2 regions of the Bradyrhizobium sp. 215_C5_N1_1 genome follow, and region 2 is predicted to be linked to the other one. Evidence: riboswitches for the same ligand, from Rfam matches in the RefSeq annotation. Region 2 holds a riboswitch; the other holds the start of a gene.
The links. A riboswitch is a leader RNA that binds a small molecule or an ion and turns the genes downstream of it on or off. The one in region 2 is predicted to bind glycine.
Positions count from the first base shown of each region.

Region 1: it holds a riboswitch for glycine, as region 2 does, so the genes downstream of both, gcvT (glycine cleavage system aminomethyltransferase GcvT) here and AB7G19_RS16135 (D-amino acid dehydrogenase) in region 2, are expected to answer to the same signal.

Region 1 is NZ_CP197228.1:3,262,805-3,274,557, reverse strand. Features, by position in the region: gene alaS (alanine--tRNA ligase) at 1-2,115, opposite strand, end outside; glycine riboswitch at 2,349-2,437, shown strand; gene gcvT (glycine cleavage system aminomethyltransferase GcvT) at 2,600-3,748, shown strand; gene gcvH (glycine cleavage system protein GcvH) at 3,759-4,127, shown strand; gene gcvP (aminomethyl-transferring glycine dehydrogenase) at 4,308-7,175, shown strand; gene AB7G19_RS15320 (hypothetical protein) at 7,154-8,323, opposite strand; gene recA (recombinase RecA) at 8,418-9,506, opposite strand; gene AB7G19_RS15310 (hypothetical protein) at 10,138-10,311, opposite strand; gene AB7G19_RS15305 (hypothetical protein) at 10,604-10,801, shown strand.
Region 2 is NZ_CP197228.1:3,427,131-3,438,883, forward strand. Features, by position in the region: gene AB7G19_RS16125 (ABC transporter permease) at 1-81, opposite strand, end outside; gene AB7G19_RS16130 (ABC transporter permease) at 102-1,043, opposite strand; gene AB7G19_RS16135 (D-amino acid dehydrogenase) at 1,225-2,526, opposite strand; glycine riboswitch at 2,594-2,707, opposite strand; glycine riboswitch at 2,711-2,814, opposite strand; gene AB7G19_RS16140 (M20/M25/M40 family metallo-hydrolase) at 2,908-4,038, opposite strand; gene AB7G19_RS16145 (ABC transporter substrate-binding protein) at 4,306-5,916, shown strand; gene AB7G19_RS16150 (glycosyltransferase family 39 protein) at 6,130-7,725, shown strand; gene AB7G19_RS16155 (multidrug effflux MFS transporter) at 7,929-9,131, opposite strand; gene AB7G19_RS16160 (TetR/AcrR family transcriptional regulator) at 9,312-9,893, opposite strand; gene AB7G19_RS16165 (crotonase/enoyl-CoA hydratase family protein) at 9,992-10,771, shown strand; gene AB7G19_RS16170 (hypothetical protein) at 11,022-11,753, shown strand, end outside.

The DNA.
Region 1 (11,753 bases), 160 kb from region 2:
GCGCACGCCGGAGGCGACCGCGCTCTCGCCGGTCAGCGTGATCAGGCCGATGTCGCCGGTGCGCTTCACATGGGTGCCGCCGCAGAGCTCGACGGACCAGCCGAGCGCGTTGGTGCCGCGCTCCCGCGCGGTCCGGCCCATCGAGACGACGCGGACCTCGTCGCCATACTTTTCGCCGAACAGCGCGCGCGCGCCGGCCTCGCGCGCTTCATCGACTCCCATCACGCGTGTCGTGACTTCGTCGTTCTCCAGCACCACGTCGTTGGCGATGTCCTCGACGCGGGCAAGCTCTTCCGCCGTGATCGGCTTCGGATGCACGAAGTCGAAACGCAAACGATCCGGCGCGACCATCGAGCCGCGCTGGGCGATGTGGTCGCCGAGCACCTGGCGCAGCGCCTCGTGGATGAGATGCGTTGCCGAATGGTGCGCGCGGATCGAGGAACGCCTGCCGTGATCGACCTCGAGCTGCAGCGCGGTGCCGAGCTTCAGCTCGCCGCTCTCCACGGTGCCGACGTGAACGAAGAGATCGCCGAGCTTCTTCTGCGTGTCGGTGACGCGGAACTTGATGCCGCCCTCGCCGCTGAGCACGCCGGTGTCGCCGACCTGACCGCCTGATTCCGCGTAGAACGGCGTCTGGTTGAGCACGATCGCGCCGGTCTCGCCGGCCTTGAGGCTCGCGGTTTCCTGGCCGTCCTTCACCAGCGCGGAGACCACGCCTTCGGCACTCTCGGTCTCATAGCCGAGGAATTCGGTGGCCCCGAGCTTCTCGCGCAGCGGGAACCAGATCGCTTCGGAAGCCGCCTCGCCCGAACCCTTCCAGGACTCGCGCGCCTTGGCCTTCTGGCGCTCCATCGCGTCGGTGAAGGAGGCCTGGTCGACGCCGATGCCGCGCGATTTCAGTGCGTCCTGGGTCAGGTCGAGCGGGAAACCGTAGGTGTCGTACAGCGTGAAGGCGACGTCGCCGTCAAACATGTCGCCCTTCTTCAGGGACGCGCTCTTCTCGTCGAGGATGGCAAGGCCGCGCACCAGCGTCTTGCGGAAGCGGGTCTCTTCCAGCCGCAGCGTTTCCTCGATCAGATTCTCCGCGCGCATCAGGTCGGGATAGGCCTGGCCCATCTCGCGGACCAGCGCCCAGACCAGGCGATGCATCAGCGGCTCTTTGGCACCCAGCAGCTGCGCATGGCGCATCGCGCGGCGCATGATCCGGCGCAGCACATAGCCGCGGCCCTCGTTGGAGGGCAGCACGCCATCCGCGACCAGGAAGGCCGAGGAACGCAAATGGTCGGCAATGACGCGGAACGAGGCCACGGTCTGCTCGTTCGGCCCGGCGCCGAGCGCCGACGACGTCGCATCGATCAGATGGCGGAACAGATCGGTCTCGAACACGCTGTCGACGCCCTGCATGATGCTGGCCATGCGCTCCAGCCCCATGCCGGTGTCGATCGAGGGACGCGGCAGATCCACGCGCTCCTCCTTCGTCACCTGCTCGTATTGCATGAACACGAGATTCCAGAATTCGAGGAAGCGATCGCCATCCTCTTCCGGCGAGCCCGGAGGTCCGCCCCAGATGTGGTCGCCGCGGTCGATGAAGATCTCCGAGCACGGGCCGCACGGCCCGGTGTCGCCCATCGCCCAGAAATTGTCCGAGGTCGGGATGCGGATGATGCGGTCGTCGGAGAAGCCCGCGATCTTCTTCCACAGCCCGGCCGCCTCGTCGTCGGTGTGGTAGACGGTGACGAGCAGCTTGTCCTTCTTGAGCCCGAACTCCCGCGTGATCAGGGTCCAGGCCAGCTCGATCGCGCGCTCCTTGAAATAGTCGCCGAACGAGAAATTGCCGAGCATCTCGAAGAAGGTGAGATGGCGCGCGGTGTAGCCGACATTGTCGAGGTCGTTGTGCTTGCCGCCGGCGCGCACGCATTTCTGCGACGTGGTGGCGCGCTGATAGGGCCGCTTCTCGACGCCGGTGAAGACGTTCTTGAACTGCACCATGCCGGCATTGGTGAACATCAGCGTGGGATCGTTGCGCGGCACCAATGGCGAGGACGACACGATCTCGTGGCCGTTCTCGGCAAAGAAGTTCAGAAAGGTCGACCTGATCTCGTTGACGCCGCTCATGTTCATCCAATCGGGTGTGCTTGGACCCGCGATACGCCATCCAAACCGGGCATTTGGGCTGATATCTGCGGGTCAAAGCGCTTTTAGACAAGGCCAGCTGCGCTGTCCAGAAACTGTGCAAGGAGATCAGTGAGTTGCCGCAGGCGCGCAATCCCGTTTGCAATCCCGTTGAAAGCCGCCAGGTGCGCGTTGACAGGCTTGGCCGGCCTGTGGTCTGTACCCATCTGTATCGTACGGCCACGTCGGGAGAGACCGGCTTTGGTGCCGGCGCCGAAGGAGCAACCGCCCCGGAAACTCTCAGGCAAAAGGACCGCGTGGCTTTGACGACATCTGGAAAGAGGCGCCGACGGGCAAATACCTTTTCATAAGGGTTGGCCCGGACTGCGTCCGCCGACGGGATAATACTCTCAGGCACAGCGACAGATGGGGCTTCGACTGGTGTCCATCGGGGAATCGTCCCCGGGGAACCGCCGAGGGCCCCGTAATGCTTGCGCGCCACGACCAAGATTCCCTCAAACGTACGCCCCTTCACGGGCTTCATGTCTCCCTCGGCGGCAAGATGGTGCCGTTCGCGGGCTATGACATGCCCGTTCAGTACCCCGCGGGCGTCCTGAAAGAGCACCTCCATACCCGTTCCTCCGCCGGCCTGTTCGACGTCTCCCATATGGGCCAGCTCGCGCTCCGGCCGAAGTCGGGCAAGGTCGAGGACGCCGCCCGCGCGCTGGAACGGCTGGTGCCGCAGGATATCGTGGCGATCGCCCCGGGACGGCAGCGCTATGCCCAGTTCACCAATCCGGACGGCGGCATTCTCGACGATCTGATGGTCGCCAATTTCGGCGATCACCTGTTCCTGGTCGTCAACGCCGCCTGCAAGGAAGCGGACGAGGCGCATCTGCGCGCGCATCTCTCGGACGACTGCATCATCGATTCGCTTCAAGACCGCGCCCTGATCGCGCTGCAGGGCCCGAAGGCGGAAGCGGTGCTGGCGAAATTGTGTGCAGAGGCGCCCGCCATGAAGTTCATGGATGCCGGCCCGCACAAGGTCGCCGGCCTCGACTGCTTCGTCTCGCGCTCCGGCTACACCGGCGAGGACGGGTTCGAGATTTCGGTCCCCGCGGCCGATGCCGAGCGCCTCGCCAAAACGCTGCTGGACAATCCCGATGTGATGCCGATCGGCTTAGGGGCCCGCGACAGCCTGCGGCTGGAAGCCGGGCTCTGCCTCTACGGCCACGACATCGACACCGCCACCACGCCGGTCGAGGCCGCGCTGGAATGGTCGGTGCAGAAGAGTCGCCGCAGCGGCGGCGCGCGCACCGGCGGCTTTCCCGGCACTGATGCGATCCTCGCTCATTTCGATAACGGCGCAAGCCGCCGCCGCGTCGGCCTGCGTACGGAAGGCCGCGCGCCGGTGCGCGAGGGCGCGCTGCTGTTTGCGGATGACGCCGGCGGCGAGCCGATCGGAAAGGTCACCTCGGGCGGCTTCGGCCCGAGCCTGAATGCGCCGGTCGCGATGGGCTACGTGCCCACGGCATCGAGCGCGCTCGATACAAAACTGTTCGCCGAGGTGCGCGGCCAGCGGCTGCCGCTCACGGTCGCCGCCATGCCTTTCGTGAAAAACACCTACAAACGCTGAGGACAAGACAATGACCACGACGCTGTACACCTCCGACCACGAATGGCTGGCCATCGACGGCGACGTCGCCACCGTCGGCATCACCGACTACGCGCAGTCCCAGCTCGGCGACGTCGTGTTCGTCGAGCTGCCCAAAGCCGGCCGTGCGCTGAAGAAGGCCGAAGCCGCCGCCGTCGTGGAGTCGGTGAAGGCCGCCTCCGACGTCTACGCGCCTGTTACGGGCGAAGTGCTCGAGACCAACGACGCGCTCGCCGCCGAGCCGGCGCTGGTGAACTCGGACGCGCAAGGCAAGGCGTGGTTCTTCAAGATCAGAATTGCCGACAAGAGCGAGCTCGGCGGCCTCATGGATGAGGCCGCCTACAAGGCACATACGGCGTGAGATGAAGCGAACTCTGACCTCATATTCGGTGTCATCACCCGCCTTGTGCGCACTGCGCACTGGGGCGGGTGATCCAGTACGCCGCGGCTTCTCGGCTCAAGCCGTGACGCCTGCGTTTACTGGATGCCCCGCCTTCGCGGGGCATGACGGCGACAGCGAAATCTAAAGCGAGGACCCATGATGACCGCGCACCGCAAATCCAATGGCGACACCGCCGCCACCTTCGTTCGCCGCCACATCGGCCCGTCGGCGCGCGACGTCACCGCAATGCTGGAGGCCGTCGGCGCCAAGAGCGTGGACGCCCTGATGGCGGAGACGCTGCCGGCCTCGATCCGGCAGACCGCCCCGCTCGACCTCGGCAAGCCCTTGAGCGAGACCGAGGCGATCGCGCACATGGCCGAGCTCGCGCGAGAGAACCAGGTCTTCACCTCGCTGATCGGCCAGGGCTATTCCGGCACGGTTTTGCCCGCGGTGATCCAGCGCAACATTTTGGAGAACCCGGCCTGGTACACGGCCTACACGCCCTACCAGCCCGAGATCAGCCAGGGCCGGCTGGAGGCGCTGCTCAACTTCCAGACCATGATCTGCGACCTCACCGGGCTCGACGTCGCCAACGCCTCGCTGCTCGACGAGGCGACCGCCGCGGCCGAAGCCATGGCGCTCGCCGAGCGCCACTCGCGGGTCGAAGCAAAAGCCTTCTTCGTCGACAAGGACGTGCATCCGCAGACGCTGGCGGTGATGCGCACCCGCGCCGAGCCGCTGGGCTGGACCCTGATCGTCGGTGATCCCCTCGCCGATCTCGACAAGGCCGACGTGGTCGGCGCGCTGCTGCAATATCCGGGCTCCTCGGGCGCCGTGCGCGACCTCAGGCCCGCGATCGCGACGTTGAAGGCCAAGGGCGCGCTCGCGATCGTTGCCGCCGATCTCTTGGCACTGACGCTGCTCGCCTCGCCCGGCGAGTTGGGCGCCGACATCGCGATCGGCTCGGCGCAGCGCTTCGGTGTGCCGATGGGTTATGGCGGGCCGCACGCGGCCTATATGGCGGTGCGCGATGCACTGAAGCGCTCGCTGCCCGGCCGCATCGTCGGCCTCTCCGTGGACTCGCGCGGGATGCCGGCCTATCGCCTCGCGCTGCAGACCCGCGAGCAGCACATCCGCCGCGAGAAGGCGACCTCCAACATCTGCACCGCGCAGGTGCTGCTCGCCGTGATCGCCTCGATGTACGCGGTCTATCACGGCCCCGAGGGTCTCTCGCAGATCGCGCGCAACGTGCATCGCCGCGCCGCCGTGCTCGCAGCGGGCTTGCGCAAGCTCGGCTTTGCGCCGCAGTCGGATAGCTTCTTCGACACGCTCAGCGTGGACGCCGGTGCCAAGCGCGCCGAGATCGTCGCGCGCGCGGCTGCCGAGAAGATCAACCTGAGCGTCGGTGAGACGGCGTTGCGCATCGCGCTCGACGAGACCACAACGCCGGCAACCGTCGAAGCGGTCTGGCGCGCATTCGGCGGCACGCTCACCTATGCCGAGATCGACGCCACCACGCGCGAGGCGCTGCCGGAGTCGCTCAAGCGCACCACCGCCTTCCTCACCCATCCCGTGTTCCACGCGCATCGCTCGGAAACCGAGATGCTGCGCTACATGCGCAAGCTCAGCGATCGCGACCTCGCGCTCGACCGCGCCATGATCCCGCTCGGCTCCTGCACGATGAAGCTGAACGCGACGACCGAGATGATGCCGCTGACCTGGCCGGAGTTCGGCAGCCTGCACCCGTTCGCCCCGCGCGAGCAGGCCAAGGGTTACCACGCACTGTTCGCGCGGCTGGAAAAATGGCTGTGCGATATCACCGGCTATGACGCGATCTCGCTGCAGCCGAATTCGGGCGCGCAAGGAGAGTATGCCGGGCTGCTCGCGATCCGCGGCTATCATGCCGCGCGCGGCGAGACGCACCGAAAAATCTGCCTGATCCCCTCCTCCGCCCACGGCACCAACCCGGCTTCGGCCGCGATGGTCGGCATGGACGTGGTGGTGGTCGCCTGCGAAAAGAACGGCGACGTCGACGTCAACGATCTCCGCGCCAAGGCCGAGAAGCATTCGGCCGATCTCGCCGCGGTCATGATCACCTATCCCTCGACACATGGCGTGTTCGAGGAGCACATCCGCGAGATCTGCGACATCGTGCACGGCCATGGCGGCCAGGTCTATCTGGACGGCGCCAACCTCAACGCGCAGGTCGGCCTGTCGCGGCCCGGCGATTACGGCGCCGACGTCAGCCATCTCAACCTGCACAAGACTTTCTGCATCCCGCATGGCGGCGGCGGCCCCGGTATGGGCCCGATCGGCGTGAAGGCGCATCTCGCGCCGTTCCTGCCCGGTCATCCGGCGACGCAAGCCGAAGCACCGGTCGGCCCGGTCTCGGCCGCGCCGTTCGGCTCGGCGTCGATCCTGACCATCTCCTACATCTACATTCTGATGATGGGCGGTGACGGCCTGAAGCGCGCCACCGAGATCGCGATCCTCAACGCCAACTACATTGCCGCGCGCCTCGATGCGCACTTCCCGGTGCTCTACAAGAACGCGAAGGGCCGCGTCGCACATGAGTGCATCGTCGACCCGCGCGCGCTGAAGACGACGTCGGGCGTCACCGTGGACGACATCGCAAAACGCCTGATCGATTACGGCTTCCATGCCCCGACCATGAGTTTTCCGGTGCCGGGGACGCTGATGATCGAGCCGACCGAGTCGGAATCGAAGGCGGAGCTGGACCGGTTCTGCGACGCCATGATCGCGATCCGGAAGGAGATCGCCGAGGTCGAGGCCGGCCGCTTCAAGATCGAGGCTTCGCCTTTGCGTCACGCCCCGCACACCGTGCACGACATCGCGGACGACGATTGGAATCGCGCCTACACCCGCGCCGAGGGCTGCTTTCCCGACGGCGTCTCGCGCACCGACAAATACTGGTGCCCGGTCGGTCGCGTCGACAACGTCTATGGCGACCGCAACCTGGTGTGCTCGTGCCCGCCGGTGAGCGATTACGCGGAAGCGGCGGAGTAAGGGATCGTAGCTTCGTAGGGTGGGCAAAGCGACTTGTCCGCCGTAGCTCGAAGAGCGAAGGCGGAAGCGTGCCCACCACCTTTATGCGCGTTGGAATATGGTGGGCACGGCGCTTGCGCGCCTTTGCCCACCCTACGTCCCCGAACGCGTATCAAGGGTGCAACGAGCGAACGGTTCTGTCGGTCCCAACGCCACAGCCGTTCGTTGGTCAGAAGCGTTCCGCCCCACCAGCGTCTGATCGGGGTTTGACGGCGGAAATCCTCCCGGCCTTCAAGGACCGCTTCCCCAAATTCGGTGAGCGATAGCCGGCTTCGGCGAAAGGCGGCGTTGCGGCCTCGCGCATCGTGCGGGGCCAGCGTCGCGAGTTTCGGATCGAGACCCGTGATCACCGGCATTGGGCCGGACCCAAGCCCTTCGAGCAGCGGGCCCAATTCCCATTGATCGAACACGCGCGTTTGCAGCGGACCGTCCGGTTGAAACAGCTCCTTGGTACGGTTGTGCCCCCGCGCAATCAGGTCGAGAAGCCGCGCTTCCGTCGTACCTAGTCCGGTGATTGGTGATGGCAGTTCTGCCAGCAATTGTTCCATCGCAGGCTTCAGGAAGGGCAGCCTGGGGAAATCCCTGCCGAGCAATCCGAAACAGAGCTCCGGCGTTGGCGCCCGGTAGGCTTCCCAGGCCATGTTGGCGATCTCGAAGTCGCAGTCCGCGACCTCCAATTCCCGCACCATACGATCGCGAAGCTCTGTGCCGTCCGCTCCGCGCAGATCGAAATTGACACGTCGCAATCTCAGACGATCGGTGATCGATGGATGGGACCGCAAATAATCGAGGATCCAGATCAGTTGCAACTGACTATTGGGCTCAGGGTCGAACCACAGCTCGATGAGATCGACGCCATAGGTCTCGCAAAACCAAATCAGGCCTGTCTCTTTGTGCGCGAGACCGGTCTGAGGCAACCGGCCAACAAGATCGGACCAACGCACCTCCGGATCGCCTCTGACATAGCCTCCCGTCAGGTATTGCTCGAGGTGATGCGAGGTAGGCAGTGGCCCCGAAACGAAGCGAAAGATGAACGGCACGACCATGTCGGCGCGATCCGCATGGGCAAGACCGACGCCGGACGAACTGGTCAGGATCACGCGTTTCATCGCGAACGCCCCACAAAACGAAACGGGCACTGACGACGTCGGCAACTCAACGTCCTCAGCGCCCGCTCCTCGCGAAAGTTCTTCGCGTTAGGCCTTACTCGTCCGCCGGCTCCTCGCCGTCGGCGTCACGCTCCGGTGCACCGGCGAGAATCTGCTCGGCGATCAGGCCGGAGTTCTGGCGGATCGAGGTCTCGATCTTGGCGGTGATGTCGGGGTTGGCTTTCAAAAACGCTTTCGAGTTCTCGCGGCCCTGGCCGAGGCGCTGGCTGTCATAGGAGAACCAGGCGCCGGACTTTTCGACGATGCCGGCCTTGACGCCGAGATCGAGGATCTCGCCCATCTTGGAGACGCCCTCGCCGTACATGATGTCGAATTCGACCTGCTTGAAGGGCGGCGCCAGCTTGTTCTTCACCACCTTGACGCGCGTCGTGTTGCCAACCACTTCGTCCCGCTCCTTGATCGCGCCGATGCGGCGGATGTCGAGACGGACGGAGGCATAGAATTTCAGCGCGTTGCCGCCGGTCGTGGTTTCCGGCGAGCCGTACATCACACCGATCTTCATGCGGATCTGGTTGATGAAGATCACCATGGTGTTGGATTTGTTGATGGAGGCCGTCAGCTTGCGCAGCGCCTGGCTCATCAGACGGGCCTGGAGACCCGGCAGCGCGTCGCCCATCTCGCCCTCGAGCTCGGCCTTCGGCACCAGAGCCGCGACCGAATCGACCACCAGCACGTCTACCGCACCCGAGCGCACCAGCGTGTCGCAGATTTCCAGCGCCTGCTCGCCCGTGTCCGGCTGCGAAATCAGGAGCTCGTCGATGTTGACGCCCAGCTTGCGCGCATAGACCGGGTCGAGCGCGTGCTCGGCGTCGATGAAGGCGCAGATTCCGCCCTTCTTCTGCGCTTCCGCCACCGTGTGCAGCGCCAGCGTGGTCTTGCCCGAGGATTCCGGCCCGTAGATTTCCACGACGCGCCCCTTCGGCAGACCACCGATCCCGAGCGCAATGTCGAGCCCGAGGGAACCCGAGGACACCGCCTCGACATCCATCGACCGGTCGTTCTTGCCGAGCTTCATCACCGAGCCCTTGCCGAACTGGCGCTCGATCTGGGAGAGCGCGGCGGCCAGAGCTTTACTCTTGTCCATGGAAGATCCTTCGACGATACGCAGGGCAGTGTTGGACATTGGGTCGTGCTCCTTATGGCGAGGATTCGCTAGAGGGACAAACGATTGGCGGGGCGGGCCGGCGATAAAAGTAATGTACCCTATTTGTTCCAAGTTCGCAATATGTTCTTTCGCGGATTTTGGTACTGGCCTGTTTCCGGCGACATTGCCCTGGTTTGAAATGACACGTGGCCTGTTTTGTTCTGGGCCAACCATAAGGTGTATTCACGGGCGGAACACGCCGTCATATATTACCGAAATTTCCCGGGTCTGGCACAATCTGCATAGACGCTCGTTCCGATTGAGCGCAGGGTTCCCTCTCAATCGGGGGGTGACACCATGACCGAGCGACTTATTCAGACAGGTATTGTCACCGTAGGCACCGTGAACGCTGGCCTAATCGTCTGGCTGATCCTGATGATTTGAGGCCGCCTCAGTTGGCGGCCTCTTTTCCATCCAGCTTCTCATCGATGTAGGCCCGCGCTCCCTTTGAGGCCGCTCTAGTGGGAGCCATTCCTGCGAAGCGATCTCCTTGCCCGATCCTGGGATAAACAATCCATTCCCATTTTTCTTCGGTGAGTGGCCGGCCATAAAGCCGCCGTCCGGTGCGGTCCTATAGTGGCCCTACTTCGCATCTGCGAGTGGCCGGCATCTAACCGGCGGGTTTTTCTTTGTCCTCGTGCGGCTGCTCGCCACGGTTTTCGGCAGTCTGCTCCGGATCCCCGGGCTTCTTCCCGGCCATGTTCCCAGGATTGAAATGGTACTTGCCGTCCGGATTCTCGCCGGGCTGCTTCTCATTTGGATTTTTATTGTTGTCGTCGGCCATAAGGCTGTTCCTTTAGAGGGAGGAACAACATGCAACAGGGCGGGCAATCCCTTAGTTCCTACCAGTGGCCTACTTTGCAATCCCGAGTGGCCTATTTCGGCAGTACCCGGATGCTGGCCTGGTTTCCGAGCGCGGTGGCCTAGTTTGATTTTCGCGGTGGCCCGATTTGGATTTGAAGAACGGACCGCAAACGAATGTGTTCCGCTAAGCGAACATGAGGTGTAGAGTTCCGTAGAACTTCTGTGCCCCTTGAAAGTTTTAAGCAGAGCGAACTTTGTGACAGGAGGAAGTCATGAAGCGCTTCCGATTCAAACCGGATAGAGTGCTTGGAGAGCGGCTCATCAAGGAAGCCAGACTAGCGCGAGAAAAGGCAGAACAATTGCAGGCGGCCCCAGAGCAAGAGGCTCTTTTGAAGAAGGCCCACGAATCCGATGTCGCCGCCCGCATTGAGGAATGGTTGAAATCATCCGGCTTGCAGCCGCCGAAGTAAGCCCGTCGCGTTGACTCCGCTGGTTCTCGAAACAGCGGGCCAGCGGGCCATGCAAGATCATCTGGTTCAACTTGAGAAGCTGCGGAAGGACGCGGCGGAGTGCGCTCTCATCCGCGACCGACGCCGCTAAGCGCGAACTATTCGACCGCCTCGCAAGTCATCTCACAGTCCTGGCCGACCAAGTTGAAATGGCGATGCTCGAACGGAAGACCGGTTAAGGCCGCCTCAGTTGGCGGCTTCTTTGCCAGCTTCCCGGCGAAGCTTTCGCAAAAGGATTTCGATGTAGCCTTCCAAGTCAGCCACGCTGTCAGCCGACAATCCCTCCGGGAAAAACGCGCAAGCTCGCCATTCATAGAACCACGGAAAAGAAGTGCCCTAATCCGCCTCTGCGCGTGTGAAACGATCTCGTCTCCTGCCCGTATCTATTGGCCTGGGGGATTTCAATGCCCAGTTCGACGCAGCGCCGCCACGCATCCATTTGAGCTTGGTCGCGTTGTGCCGTTGAACCTTCTCGTCATCCATTCGGACTGATCAATATCCGGGATTTTGCTAATCCCTCTCGGGGCTGGAACGCCGCCGCCTGCGCTTCATTTCAAGCGGGCGGCGTTTTCATTTCATTTGTGGCCTGATCTCCACTGAGCGGCGCCGACAGTTTCACACGACTGTCATGGCACGTTCCTAGCATTGTCATGCGACGGGGGTCCGGCGCGCGGCTCTCCGTCCAACCTCGGCCTAGACCACCAGATGGGCGGAGAGCTCGCCGACCTCCTGAACCATGGCGGCACGCCCGGGTTGGTTCGGCATGTATCGCATCCGGTATTTTTGCACCTTCCTCGCCGTGACCGGAATCGGCTTCGTATTTCCGGTCACGCAAACCCGCTTTGTAGGCGGATGAAGCAAGGCCGCCTCAGTAGGCGGCCTGACGGGAACGACTCGAACCAAGGGATTGAGA
Region 2 (11,753 bases):
CGTCGAGGTGAGGAACCCGAAACGCGGCCGCAATGGCGACGTGATCGGAATGGACGACTGGGGAAGGCTATCGACGGACATTTTTGTTGCTATCCTTAGCCCTAGTACCGGATCCGGGGATCGAGCAGCGTGTAGGCGACGTCGATCAGGAGATTGACGACGACATAGATCAGCGACGTCAGCAGGATCATCGCCTGGATGACTGGGTAGTCGCGCGCCAACACCGCGTCCACCGTGAGGCGGCCGATGCCGGGGATGTTGAACACGCTCTCGGTGACGACGACGCCGGAGATCAGCAGCGCAAAGCCGGTGCCGATCACGGTGATGACGGGCACCGCGGCATTGCGCAGCGCATGGCGCATCATCACGGCGACCTCGTTGATGCCCTTGGCGCGGGCGGTGCGGACGTAGTCCTCACCGAGCACGTCGAGCATCGCCGCACGCGTCATGCGCGCGATCAGCGCGATGTAGATGAACGAGAGCGCGCAGGTCGGCAGGATGATGCGCTCGAAGAACGGTCCAAAGCCGTTGAAGATGCTGCGGAAGCCCTGCACCGGCACCCAGCGCAGGTCGATCGCGAAGACCTCGATCAGGAGATAGCCGACCACGAACACCGGCACGGAGAAGCCGAGCACGGAGAGGCCCATCACGAAACGATCGATCCAGGTGCCGTGCTTCCACGCCGCGATGACGCCCAGGGGCACGGCGACGATGACGGCCAGAATGATTGTCGAGAGCGCGATCGAGATCGACGGTTCGACGCGCTGGCTGATCATCTTCATGACTGGCAGGTTGGAGATCAGCGACGTCCCGAGATCGCCGTGCAGCAGCTTGTTCACCCAGGTGATGAATTGCACGATGAGCGGCTCGTTGAGGCCGAGCGAGTCGCGGATGCGTTCCAGCCGTTCCGGCGTCGCGTTATCGCCGGCGAGAATGGCGGCGGGATCGCCCGGCGTCAGCCGCAGCAGCAGGAAGACGAACAGCGCGACGACGCCCATCACGGGCACCGCGGCCAGAACGCGGCGAATGAGATAACCTAGCATGCACCTATCTCCGGCTGCGGAACTTGTGGGGCCGAGAGGCCCCCGTGGAATCGGTTCTGTCTATCATGCACGCCTGTCACTCGGGCTGGAAAGCCGGCCGGAGAAGCCGACCTTTCGGGGCAAATTGTGTGCCAAGGGCAAGGCGGTCGCAAGAGGCCGCCGAGCCTCCGATATCGGCCACTCAGGATGCATGGCGGAACTCGCGCTCAACCCTGAGTGAGGGTGCGGTCGGCGGTGCGTTGAGCCCGCGCCAGCCGTCGATGGTCCCGGTAATCATCTGCGCGGTCGCCGCCGACAAGGTCCAGCCGAGATGGCCGTGGCCGGTGTTGAAGAACACGCCCGGCATCCGTCCTGCGCGCACCACGGGCATCATGTTCGGCATCATCGGCCGCAGCCCGGCCCAGGGCACGACCTTGGACGTTTCGACGCCGGGGAAGTTGCTGCGCACCCAGTCGACCAGCGGCTGCACGCGGTCGGCGCGGATGTCGCGGTTGAAGTCGTTGAATTCGGCGGTGCCTGCGACGCGGAAACGATCGGCACCGAGCCGGCTGGTGACGATCTTGGCGGCTTCGTCGAGCAGGCTCACGGTCGGCGTGGCATTGCGGCTTGCGGCAGTGTCGAGCTGAACGGTGATCGAATAACCCTTCACCGGATAGACGTTGACGCGCTCGTCGAGGAGGGCGGCGAAGTGGCGGCTGGCCACACCGGCGCAGACCACGACGCCATCCGCCTTCAGCATGCCGCGCGCGAATGCGACAGCATCACTGGCCGAAAGACCAGCCCAGCCGATGACAAAGCCGCCACCTGCCTGGGCAATGGAATCGATGTTGGCTTCGTGGATAAAGGTCGCGCCGCGCCGCTTGCAGGCTTCAGCAAGTCCGCGCGTGAACTTGTGGATATCGCCGGTCGCATCCGACGGCGTGTAGAAGCCGCCAAAATAGTCCTTGCGCAGCGTCGGCTCGATGGCGCGGATCTCCTCCGGCGTCACCGGGCGGCGATCGAGCCCGCCTTCCTTCAATAGCGCATTGACCTGCAGGCCGGATTCAAAACCCTTCTTGTCGTGATAGATGTGCAGGATGCCGCGGCGTTCGAGATCGAAGTCGATGCCTTCGCGCTCCGCGATCTCGAACAGATGCTTGCGGGCTTCGATCGCGAGCCGCGTGGTCTGAACCGTGTTGGCGCGGTAGTTGCCGATATTGGCGACGAACTCGCTCATCCACGAATATTTGTGCCAGTTCGGCCGCGGGTTCATCAGCAGCGGCGCGTCGCGCCGGAACATCCAGCGCAGGCCTTTCAGGATCGTGGCGGTGCTGTTCCAGACTTCGGCATTGCTGGCGGAGAGCTGTCCGCCATTGGCGAAGGAGGTCTCCATCGCGGCGTAGCGGTGCTTGTCGAGCACCGTCACCTTGTATCCGCGTTCGAGCAGGGCATAGGCAGTCGTTACGCCGGTGATGCCGGCGCCGATGATGGCGATATGGGTCATGGCAGGTTCGGGGCTCCCGTGAGTTAGAGTCGGCTAACCGCCGGCCAAAGGCCGTTGGCGGCGCCCCATCTGTCACGGTTACCTGAGAGCTTGATCCGTTGCGGACCTCGGCGAGGTCAGCTCCGGACTATCCCCTTCGGTGGACGTCACGATCCCAAGATCGCGCCGCCTCTCTCCAGATCGTCCTGACGATACGGTCCTTTTGCCTGAGAGTTTCCGGGGCGGTTGCTCCGTCGGCGCCGCAACGAAAGCCTGAACTCTCGTTGCGATCTCTCCCGCATCGTCGCGTGGACAATCGAGCAGTACGATGCGCCTCATTTTTAGACAAGGCTAAATTTAAACCGCGACTGCCAACGCATTGTGCAGTGCGAAGTTGCGTCGTCAGTCGAGCGTCGCCAGCAAGCCGGCCATCAGGCGCCCGCGTTCAACTAGGCTCTCGACCTCGATGAACTCCTCGAGCGTGTGGCCGTTGCCGCCGCGCACGCCGAGGCCGTCGAGCGTCGGGATGCCCATCGCGCCGGTAAAGTTGCCGTCGGAGCCGCCGCCGGAGCTCGCATGCGGCAGCTCAGTGCCGAGCGATTTGGCGATGCCGCGCGCCTTCTCGTAAAGCGCCATGGTGCCGGCATCCGGCTCCCATACGGGGCGCGTGACGCCGCGCGTCACCTTGAACGTGACATCATTGGACGTGCCCGACAGCGCCAGCATCCGCTCGACGCCGCGGTCGAGATCGACCTGGCGCTTGGCCATGGACAGCGCCTCGCCGGTGGCGGTCGTGGCAACGCAATTGACCCATTGTCCGCCATGCACGACGCCGACCGAGAAAGTGCAGTCCTCCGTCGTCATCGCGTCGATGGCGAGGATCTGCCGCGCCATCTCGCGGATCGCCGAGCGTCCGGCCGACAATGTCGCGCCGGCATGGCTCGGCCGGCCCGTCGCTTCCAGATTGAAACGCGCGATGGCGTAACGTCCGGTGGTGACACCGTTGTCGGCGCGGCCCGGTTCGGGCACCAGCACATATTTGTTGCGCGCAGCCTCCGCCTCGATGATGTCGCGCGTCGAGGGCGTGCCGACTTCCTCGTCGGGCGTAAACAGCACGGTGATCGGCAGCGGCGTGGTGAAGGACGCACGTGCCAGCTGCCGGATCGCTTCCAGCGAGAGATAGTTGCCGCCCTTCATGTCGTAGATGCCGGGGCCGTAGCACTTGTCGCCCTCGCGCCGCCATTTCAGCTTCTCGATGGTGCCGACCGGGTGGACGGTATCCATGTGGCCGGCGATCAGGATGCCCGGCTCGCCCTGTTTCGGATGCGGGAAGCGCGCGCGGATCACGCCGCCGAAGCCCTGTCGACCGCCGATGCGTTCGATCGTCGCACCCATGATCGCCATATCCCGCGCTGCGATATCGAGCATGCGGTTGACGGCACCCGCGTCCCAGGTCGGGCTCTCGCATTCCACCCAGGTGCGCAGGCCCTCGAGCATCGCCTCGGAATCGAAGGGTAGATTGGCTGGATTCATCTTAATGTCTCTCAAGCTTCGAAAGATGGAACGCGCATTGCATTGGCGCGGACGGGACTGGCGGAAAGCGTTGTAGAGCCAAACCGATCTTTGTGGAGCCCGTGGGCGCGCCGCTTGGGGCTGCAGCGAAACCGGATTGACGCGCTCAACACTGTCTGCAAGTCTCGAAAGACAAAGGCATCGCATGAGGTTAGTTCGCCTAAAGAACGAACCGAATGCTCAACCAATAACCTGCCTTTGAACAGTTTCACGTCAGGAGAAACTTTTATGTTGAGCTTGATGCGCCGGGGGCGTCGCGCGTTCGCCTCCACACTTGCGCTATCGGTCGTTGCGCTTTCGACGGCGATGGCATCGCCGGTACTTGCCGCCGCCAGCAAGACCATCACCGCGGTGATGCATTCGGATCTGCGCATCATCGATCCGATTTTCACCACCGCCTACATTACGCGTGACCATGGCTACATGGTCTACGACACGCTGATCGCGACGGACTCGAACTTCAAGATCCAGCCGCAGATGGCGGACTGGAAGATCTCCGACGACAAGCTCACCTACACCTTCACGCTGCGCGACGGCCTGAAGTGGCACGACGGTACGCCGGTGACGGCGGAAGACTGCGCCGCTTCGCTGAAGCGCTGGGCCGCGGTCGACGGCATGGGCCAGCAGATGATGCAGTTTACTGCGAGCATCGAGGCGACCGACCCCAAGACGATCACGCTGAAGCTGAAGGAGCCCTACGGCCTCGTGCTCGAATCCATCGGCAAGCCGTCCTCGCGCGTCGCCTTCATGATGCCGAAGCGTCTCGCCGAAACGCCGCCGGACAAGCAGATCCCCGAGCAGATCGGCTCGGGTCCGTTCAAGTTCGTGCAGGGCGAATTCCAGCCCGGCGTGAAGGCGGTCTACGTCAAGAACACCGACTACGTGCCGCGCAAGGAGGCGTCGAGCTGGACTGCCGGAGGCAAGGTGGTCAAGGTTGATCGCGTCGAATGGATCACCATGCCGGATGCGCAGACCGCAGTGAACGCGCTGCAATCGGGCGACATCGACTTCATGGAAGTGCCGCCGTGGGATCTGCTGCCCGTGCTTGAAGGCAATGCCGACCTCAAGACCGAGACGCTGAACAAGTTCGGCTACCAGACCCTTGGGCGCATGAACTTCCTCTATCCGCCCTTCGACAATCCGAAGATCCGCCGTGCCGCACTTCTGGCCATGAACCAGAAGGACGTGCTCGACGCGCTCGTCGGTAATCCCAAATACTACAAGATCTGCGGTGCGTTCTTCATCTGCGATACGCCGTTCGCGACCGACGTCGGCTCGGAATCGCTGGTCAAGGGCAACGGCATGGCGGAAGCCAAGAAGGCGCTCGCCGAGTCCGGCTATGACGGCACGCCCGTCGTGGTCATGGTGCCCGGCGACGTCGTGACGCTGAAGGCGCAGCCGACGGTCGCGGTGCAGTTGCTCCGCGAGGCCGGCTTCAAGGTCGACGCGCAGGCGACCGACTGGCAGACGGTGGTCAGCCGGCGCGCCAGCCAGAAGCCTCCGAAGGAGGGCGGCTGGAACATGTTCTTCACCAACTGGGTCAGCGCCGACGTGTCCAACCCGATCGCCAATCTGTCGATCGGCGGCCAGGGCAAGAAGGGCTGGTTCGGCTGGGCGGAAAACGCCAAGATCGAGAAGCTCAAGGACGACTTCGTCCGCGCCGCCTCGCTCGACGATCAGAAGAAGATCGCGACCGAGATCCAGAAGGAAGCCTATGACCAGGTGATCTACGTGCCGCTCGGCCAGTATCTGGCGCCGAGCGCGTGGCGGAAGTCGCTCACCGGCGTGCTCGACGGCCCGGCGACGCCGGTGTTCTGGAACATCGACAAGACCGAGTAAGGCGAGGGCGCGCCAGCGCGCCTTCCCCGAGCGTTACGCGGCGTCGCTGTCATCAGCGGCGCCGTTTTCGTTTGTCAGCCTCGCGTCAGCTTTTAACTCTTCCAGTGTCCAATCATTGCTATTTGTTTCTGACTTGAAATAGATGTGCGCGGTTCGCACATCACTTCCTTCCTGCATTTGAGTCCCGTGTCGATTGATTTTTCATTTCGGGCGATGGCCGAGCGGTCCGATCGCGCGCCGGCGCGATGGCGGCGGCCTTTCCTGCGCTGGCTCGACGGCGTCGAGGCGGGTTGGGCCGTTCCGCTTCTCATTGTGTGCTTTGTCGCGCTCTGGACGATCTATCTGGTCGTTGCCTATGCCGGCAGCGGCCTGCACCCTGATACCCTCGAGGCCTGGACGCTCGGGCGCCGTTTCGCGTGGGGCTACCACAAGCATCCGCCGCTGATGGGCTGGGTTACGGCGGTGTGGACCTCCGTCTTCCCGCTCAGCGACTGGTCGCTGCAATTGATGGCGATGGCCAATGCCGGGCTCGCCCTGTTTTTCGTCGACCGGATCGCACGGCAGTTCGTGACCGGGCACAAACGCATCCTGGTGCTGCTGCTCCTGATGCTGACGCCGGCCTATCAATTCCACGCCCAGCGCTTCAATGCCAATACGGTGCTGCTTGCGCTCTGGCCGCTCGCGACCTGGTGTTTTCTGCGCGCGTTCGAGACCCGCAGCGCGGCCTGGGCGGTCGCCGTAGGATGCACGACGGCGCTGGCGATGGTCGGCAAATATTATTCGGTCTTCCTCGTGGCGAGCTTTGCATTTGCCGCGCTGGCGCATCCCGCGCGCCGCGCCTATTTCGCGTCCGCTTCGCCGTGGATATCGGTCGTGGTCGGGGTCGCGATGTTGTCGCCGCATATCTACTGGCTCGCGACGACGGGCGCGTCGGCCTTCACCTACGCGATGGCGCACGCCAACGGCAACTTCGTGAGCTCGCTCGGCGAGGTGCAGAACTTCCTGCTCGGACTCGTGGCGGCCATCAGCGTATCGGCCGTCTTCTGGGTGATCATCGCCGGCACACGGCTGAAACAATTTGCGGCCGACTTCGCCGCGATGAGTTCCGGCCTGCGGCTTCTTTTTTACGTTGCGATCGGCACGATCGTGCTGCCGGTCCTGACGTCGCTGGCGATGGGCACCGATCTGCCGTCGCTATGGGCGCTGCAAGGGCTGTTCCTGTTCGTCGTGCTGATCGTTTGCGGCACGCGCTACCCGATCGAAAGATTCTACACCGTCGATGTCACGGTCATCACCGCAATCGTTGGGCTCGCCGCTGTCTTCGTCGCCGCTCCGATTCACGCCGCCTATCGCAACAATCACGGCTACGAAGAGGGCCGGAATTTCTACGCGCAGGTAGCCAGTGAGCTCACCCGGGAATGGCACGAGCTGACCGGCGAGCCCCTCAGCGCCGTCAGCGGCGACGATTCGCTGGCCTTTGCGACCGCGTTCTACAGTCCGGACCATCCGTACTACGCGCGGCCGTTCGAGTTTCAGTACACATGGGGCATGCCGCGAAAGACGACACTGGATCGCGGCTGGGCCGCGCTCTGTTTCAGCGGCCAGGACTATTGCGGCAGGTGGATGGAGTCCGTGTCCGCGCGCGCCGAGCATTTCGTCAAGCGCCAGTTCACCGTGCAGGCGACGCTATGGGGCAGGCCCGGCCTGACTCGAGACGTGGTCGTGCTGATCGTGCCACCGCGAACGAGCAGCGCGACGCCCGAGAGCGCCGCGCAGGACTTCAGCGCCAGCAGGCGCCCGACGGACTAGGCTTTGCGCTCAGCAGTGGCTGTCGCGGATTCGCTCGAGGCCTTCGCTCGCGAAGGGGGGAGTGAACGCAGTTCGGTCGGCGCCCGGCGTCGAGCGTTCCGTTTCCGCCCGATCCGGGGTGGTGTTGTCTTCGCGATGTTCCGGTTCCATGAGGCGGCCTTTCGAATTGCTGCAGTACAACATCGACGCGGCCGGGAAGTTCCTCATGCGATGGGACGATGATGCGGCTTGAACAGCCGTCCCTTTTCCACCACCAGCACGATCGCAAGCGCCGCCAGCGTCGACAGGAAGAAGCCGACCGAGAACGGCAGCAGCGTGCCGTCGAAACTCTGCCCGATCGCCATGCCGACGACGATGCCGATCAGCGTCGTGATCGAGCCGTAGAGCGAGGAGGCGGTGCCGGCGATATGGCCCTGCGGCTCCATGGCCAGTGCGGTGAAGTTCGCGACCATCATGCCGAACGAGAACATCATCAGGGCGGACAGCACCATGAACAACGAGAGCGGCAGCATGCCGAGGCTTTCCGTCAGCAGCATCACGCCCGCAACCGCGGTGTAGAGCGTCAGCGCGCCGTGCGAGATCACGCGCATGCCCAGCCGTCCGACCAGCTTCGCATTGAGGAAGCCGGCGATCGCGGTGCCGGCCGCGATCGCGGCGAAGGCAATCGGGAAATAATGGCCGAGATGATAGACGCCGGTGAAGACCTGCTGCGCCGAGAAGACATAGGCAAAGAGCGCGCCTATCACGCTGCCGGCGGCCGTCGCATAGCCGATGGTCTGGCGGTTGGTCACGGTCTGCCGGAACGCCGAGAGCACGTCTGCGGGCGCCAGCGACCTGCGCTCGGACTCCGGAAGGGTTTCGGGCAGCCGCAGCACGCTCCATGCGAGCGCGAGCAGTCCGTAGAGCATCAGTACGACGAAGATGCCGCGCCATTGCGTGACCAGCAGCACCGCCTGCCCGAACGAGGGCGCGATCACCGGCACCGCGATGAACACCATCATGGCGAGCGACATCACGCTCGCCATCCGGCGGCCGACATAGCAGTCGCGCACGATCGAGGTCGCGATCACGCGCGTCGCCGACGTGCCGAGCCCTTGCAGCGCGCGCGCCAGCAGCAGCGTCTCGAACGAGGGCGCGGCGACCGCCAGCACGCTCGCCACCGCATAGACGGCCATGCCGCCGAGCAGCACCGGGCGGCGCCCGAAGCGGTCCGACAACGGGCCCATGACGAACTGCCCGGCACCGAAGCCGATCAGGAAGGTCGAGAGCACCAGCTGAAGATGGTTGGCGTTGGGAATGGCGAAGGCTGCCCCGATGTTGGGCAGCGCCGGCAGCATCATGTCCATCGCAAGCGGATTCAGCGCCATGATGGACGCGATCACGATGACGAATTCTGGAAAACCCATGGGCCGGTGTCCCGAGGACACCCAATCGTCGGCATTGACGTCGGACAAAGCTCACCTCTGAAAATCAGAGGCTTTTCTATCGGTTATGCTGCGTCGCACAACCCATGTTTCGGGATGGCTGACAGGCGGGTGCACAAGAATTGGTGATGTCGCCGGGCTCGGGAAGGGCCGCCTCGTCCATCATCGTGCGCTAGCGGCCTGCTCGACCAGGCCGAGCGCCAACCGTCCCGCGGTGTCGACATAGTCGAGATCGCGATGGATCAGCATCACGGTCGTGGCGCCGTCGAGCAGGATCACGAGCTGGCGCGCGACCGCCGCTGCACCGGCAACGCCATGCCCGCGCAATTCGGTTTCGAGCCACGCTTCAAAACGCTTCTTGTGCGCCGCGCCGGCCTTGACCGCGGGATGTGCCGGGGTGTTTGCGAGCTCGGCGATGGTGCGCAGGAATCCGCAGCCGCGCCATCGCGGCGTATTAACGGAGCGTCCGAGCCTTGTGAAGAGACCGCGGACCTTGTCGGCCACCGTGCCCTCGGTCTCGGCGAACCAGCGCATATAGAGCTCCAGCGTCGGCTGGTCCCTGGCCGCGATGGTCTCGGCGACGAGCTCGTCCTTGCTGGTGAAGTGATAATAGAGCGTCTTCTTGGTGACGCCGGCCTTCTCGGCGACCGCGTCCATGCTCACCGCCCTGATGCCTTCGCCATAGAACAGGCGCGTCGCCGCGATGACGATCTGCTCGCGAGTGGTGTCGCCTTTGCCTGACATCGCGAATGTATACTGTCTAGTGAGTATACACGACAAGACCGCTGTGGCTGACTTCCGCGCCTGTTCGACCTGGAATTCGACCTGGAAGGAGCCTGCACTTGTCCGATCTCGTACTCTCCGAAACGCGAGGCGCTGTCGCGCTGCTGACGTTCAATCGCCCGAACAAGCTCAATGCGCTGAGCTACGCCCTCGTCGACCGCCTGATGGCGATCCTCGATCGTATCGAGGACGATGCCGATATCCGCGCCGTGATCCTGACCGGGGCGGGCGACCGCGCCTTCTCGGCCGGCGCCGACATCGCCGAGTTCTCGGAGAGCGTGAAATGCGGGCCGGACGCGGCGGTAAAGGCCTTCGTGCGGCGCGGGCAGGCGATGACGGCGCGCATGGAGGCGTTTCCGAAGCCGATCATCGCCGCCGTGAACGGCATCGCCTTCGGCGGCGGCTGCGAGATCACGGAAGCCGTGCATCTCGCCGTCGCGAGCGAGCGGGCGAGCTTTGCCAAGCCCGAGATTGCGATCGGAATCACGCCGACCTTCGGCGGCACGCAGCGCCTGCCACGGCTCGCAGGCCGGAAGCGGGCGCTCGAATATCTCCTGACAGGAGATTCCTTTTCACCACAGCGGGCTCATGAGATCGGTTTGGTCAACCAGGTCGTGCCGCACGGGCAGCTGCTGGACGCAGCCTTCGCGCTGGCAGGCCGCATCACGCGGCATTCGCACCTGGCGGTGGCCCGGGTCATCACCGCCGCCACGCGGGGCCTCAACGTCTCGATCTCGGAAGGCCTCGCCATCGAGAGCGAGCAGTTCGCACGCATGGCGGCGACACGGGACACGCGCGAAGCGCTCGACGCCTGGCTTGCCGTCCGCGCGTCGCGGTAGGGCTGGCGCGGCGGATTTGGCGGTCGTGGCAACAGGGAACCGGTTCCCCGCCGTCCAGGCGGGCGGCTGGCAACCAAGGATTCACCATAAGCGCGAGCGCAACGCACAGGGGAGATGAATCCGCAACCCATCCTGTCCATGGTGGCACGGGCTGGCGCCGAGTTGGCGCCGGGAGAGACCCGGCCAAACAAGGTATCCGATTGTGTCCGACGTCACCGGTGCAGCACGATGGTTGGAACCCTCGGCCGACATGGCTTCGCGGCGGAATTTCTGGCTTGCCTGCCTGGTCGCACTGACTGCACTGCTGGTGCTCGGCAATCTCGCCAACGATGCCGTGCTCGATATGAAATATGGCTGGGACACCCGCGTCAATTGCGCGGCGGTCGATGCGTATGCCAGCGGGCTCGATCCCTATTTCGTCAAGAACCTGAAGGGCACCAAGCTCTCTTATCCCTATCTGCCGGTGACGCTGGATATCTTCCGTCCCTTGTGCGCGGGTGGACTTCTGGTCGATCACTACAAAGGCATCTTTCCTGTCCTCGCCGTGCTTTGCGGGCTCCTCTTGCCCGGTCTTGGCCGAACGCGCCCGGGCGCGCGCGATGTTGCGCTGAGGGTGCTCTGCGCGCTCGGCGCGTTCGTCGGTTTCGAATGGGTGCAGGCGTCCGGCAACTTCGCGATCCTGAGCGGCGTGCTGACCGCGGTCGCGTTGAGGTTTCTGCTTTCTCCGTCTGCGTCCGGCGCGTCTGAGGACCGCAGCTTTCCGTTGCGGCTCGCCGGCGCCGCGCTGCTCGGCCTCGTGACGTCGTTCAAGCTGGTGTTCTTTCCCGTGCTGGCCGCGCTCTATTTCCTGCCGCTGCCGCGCGGCCGCAAGCTCACGCTGATCGTGGTTGCGGCGTTCAGCTTCGCATTGCCGATCCTGATATCGCGGCTAATGTACCCCGAGCTGTTCGCGAGTTGGCAATTGGCGATGGGCGGAAAGATC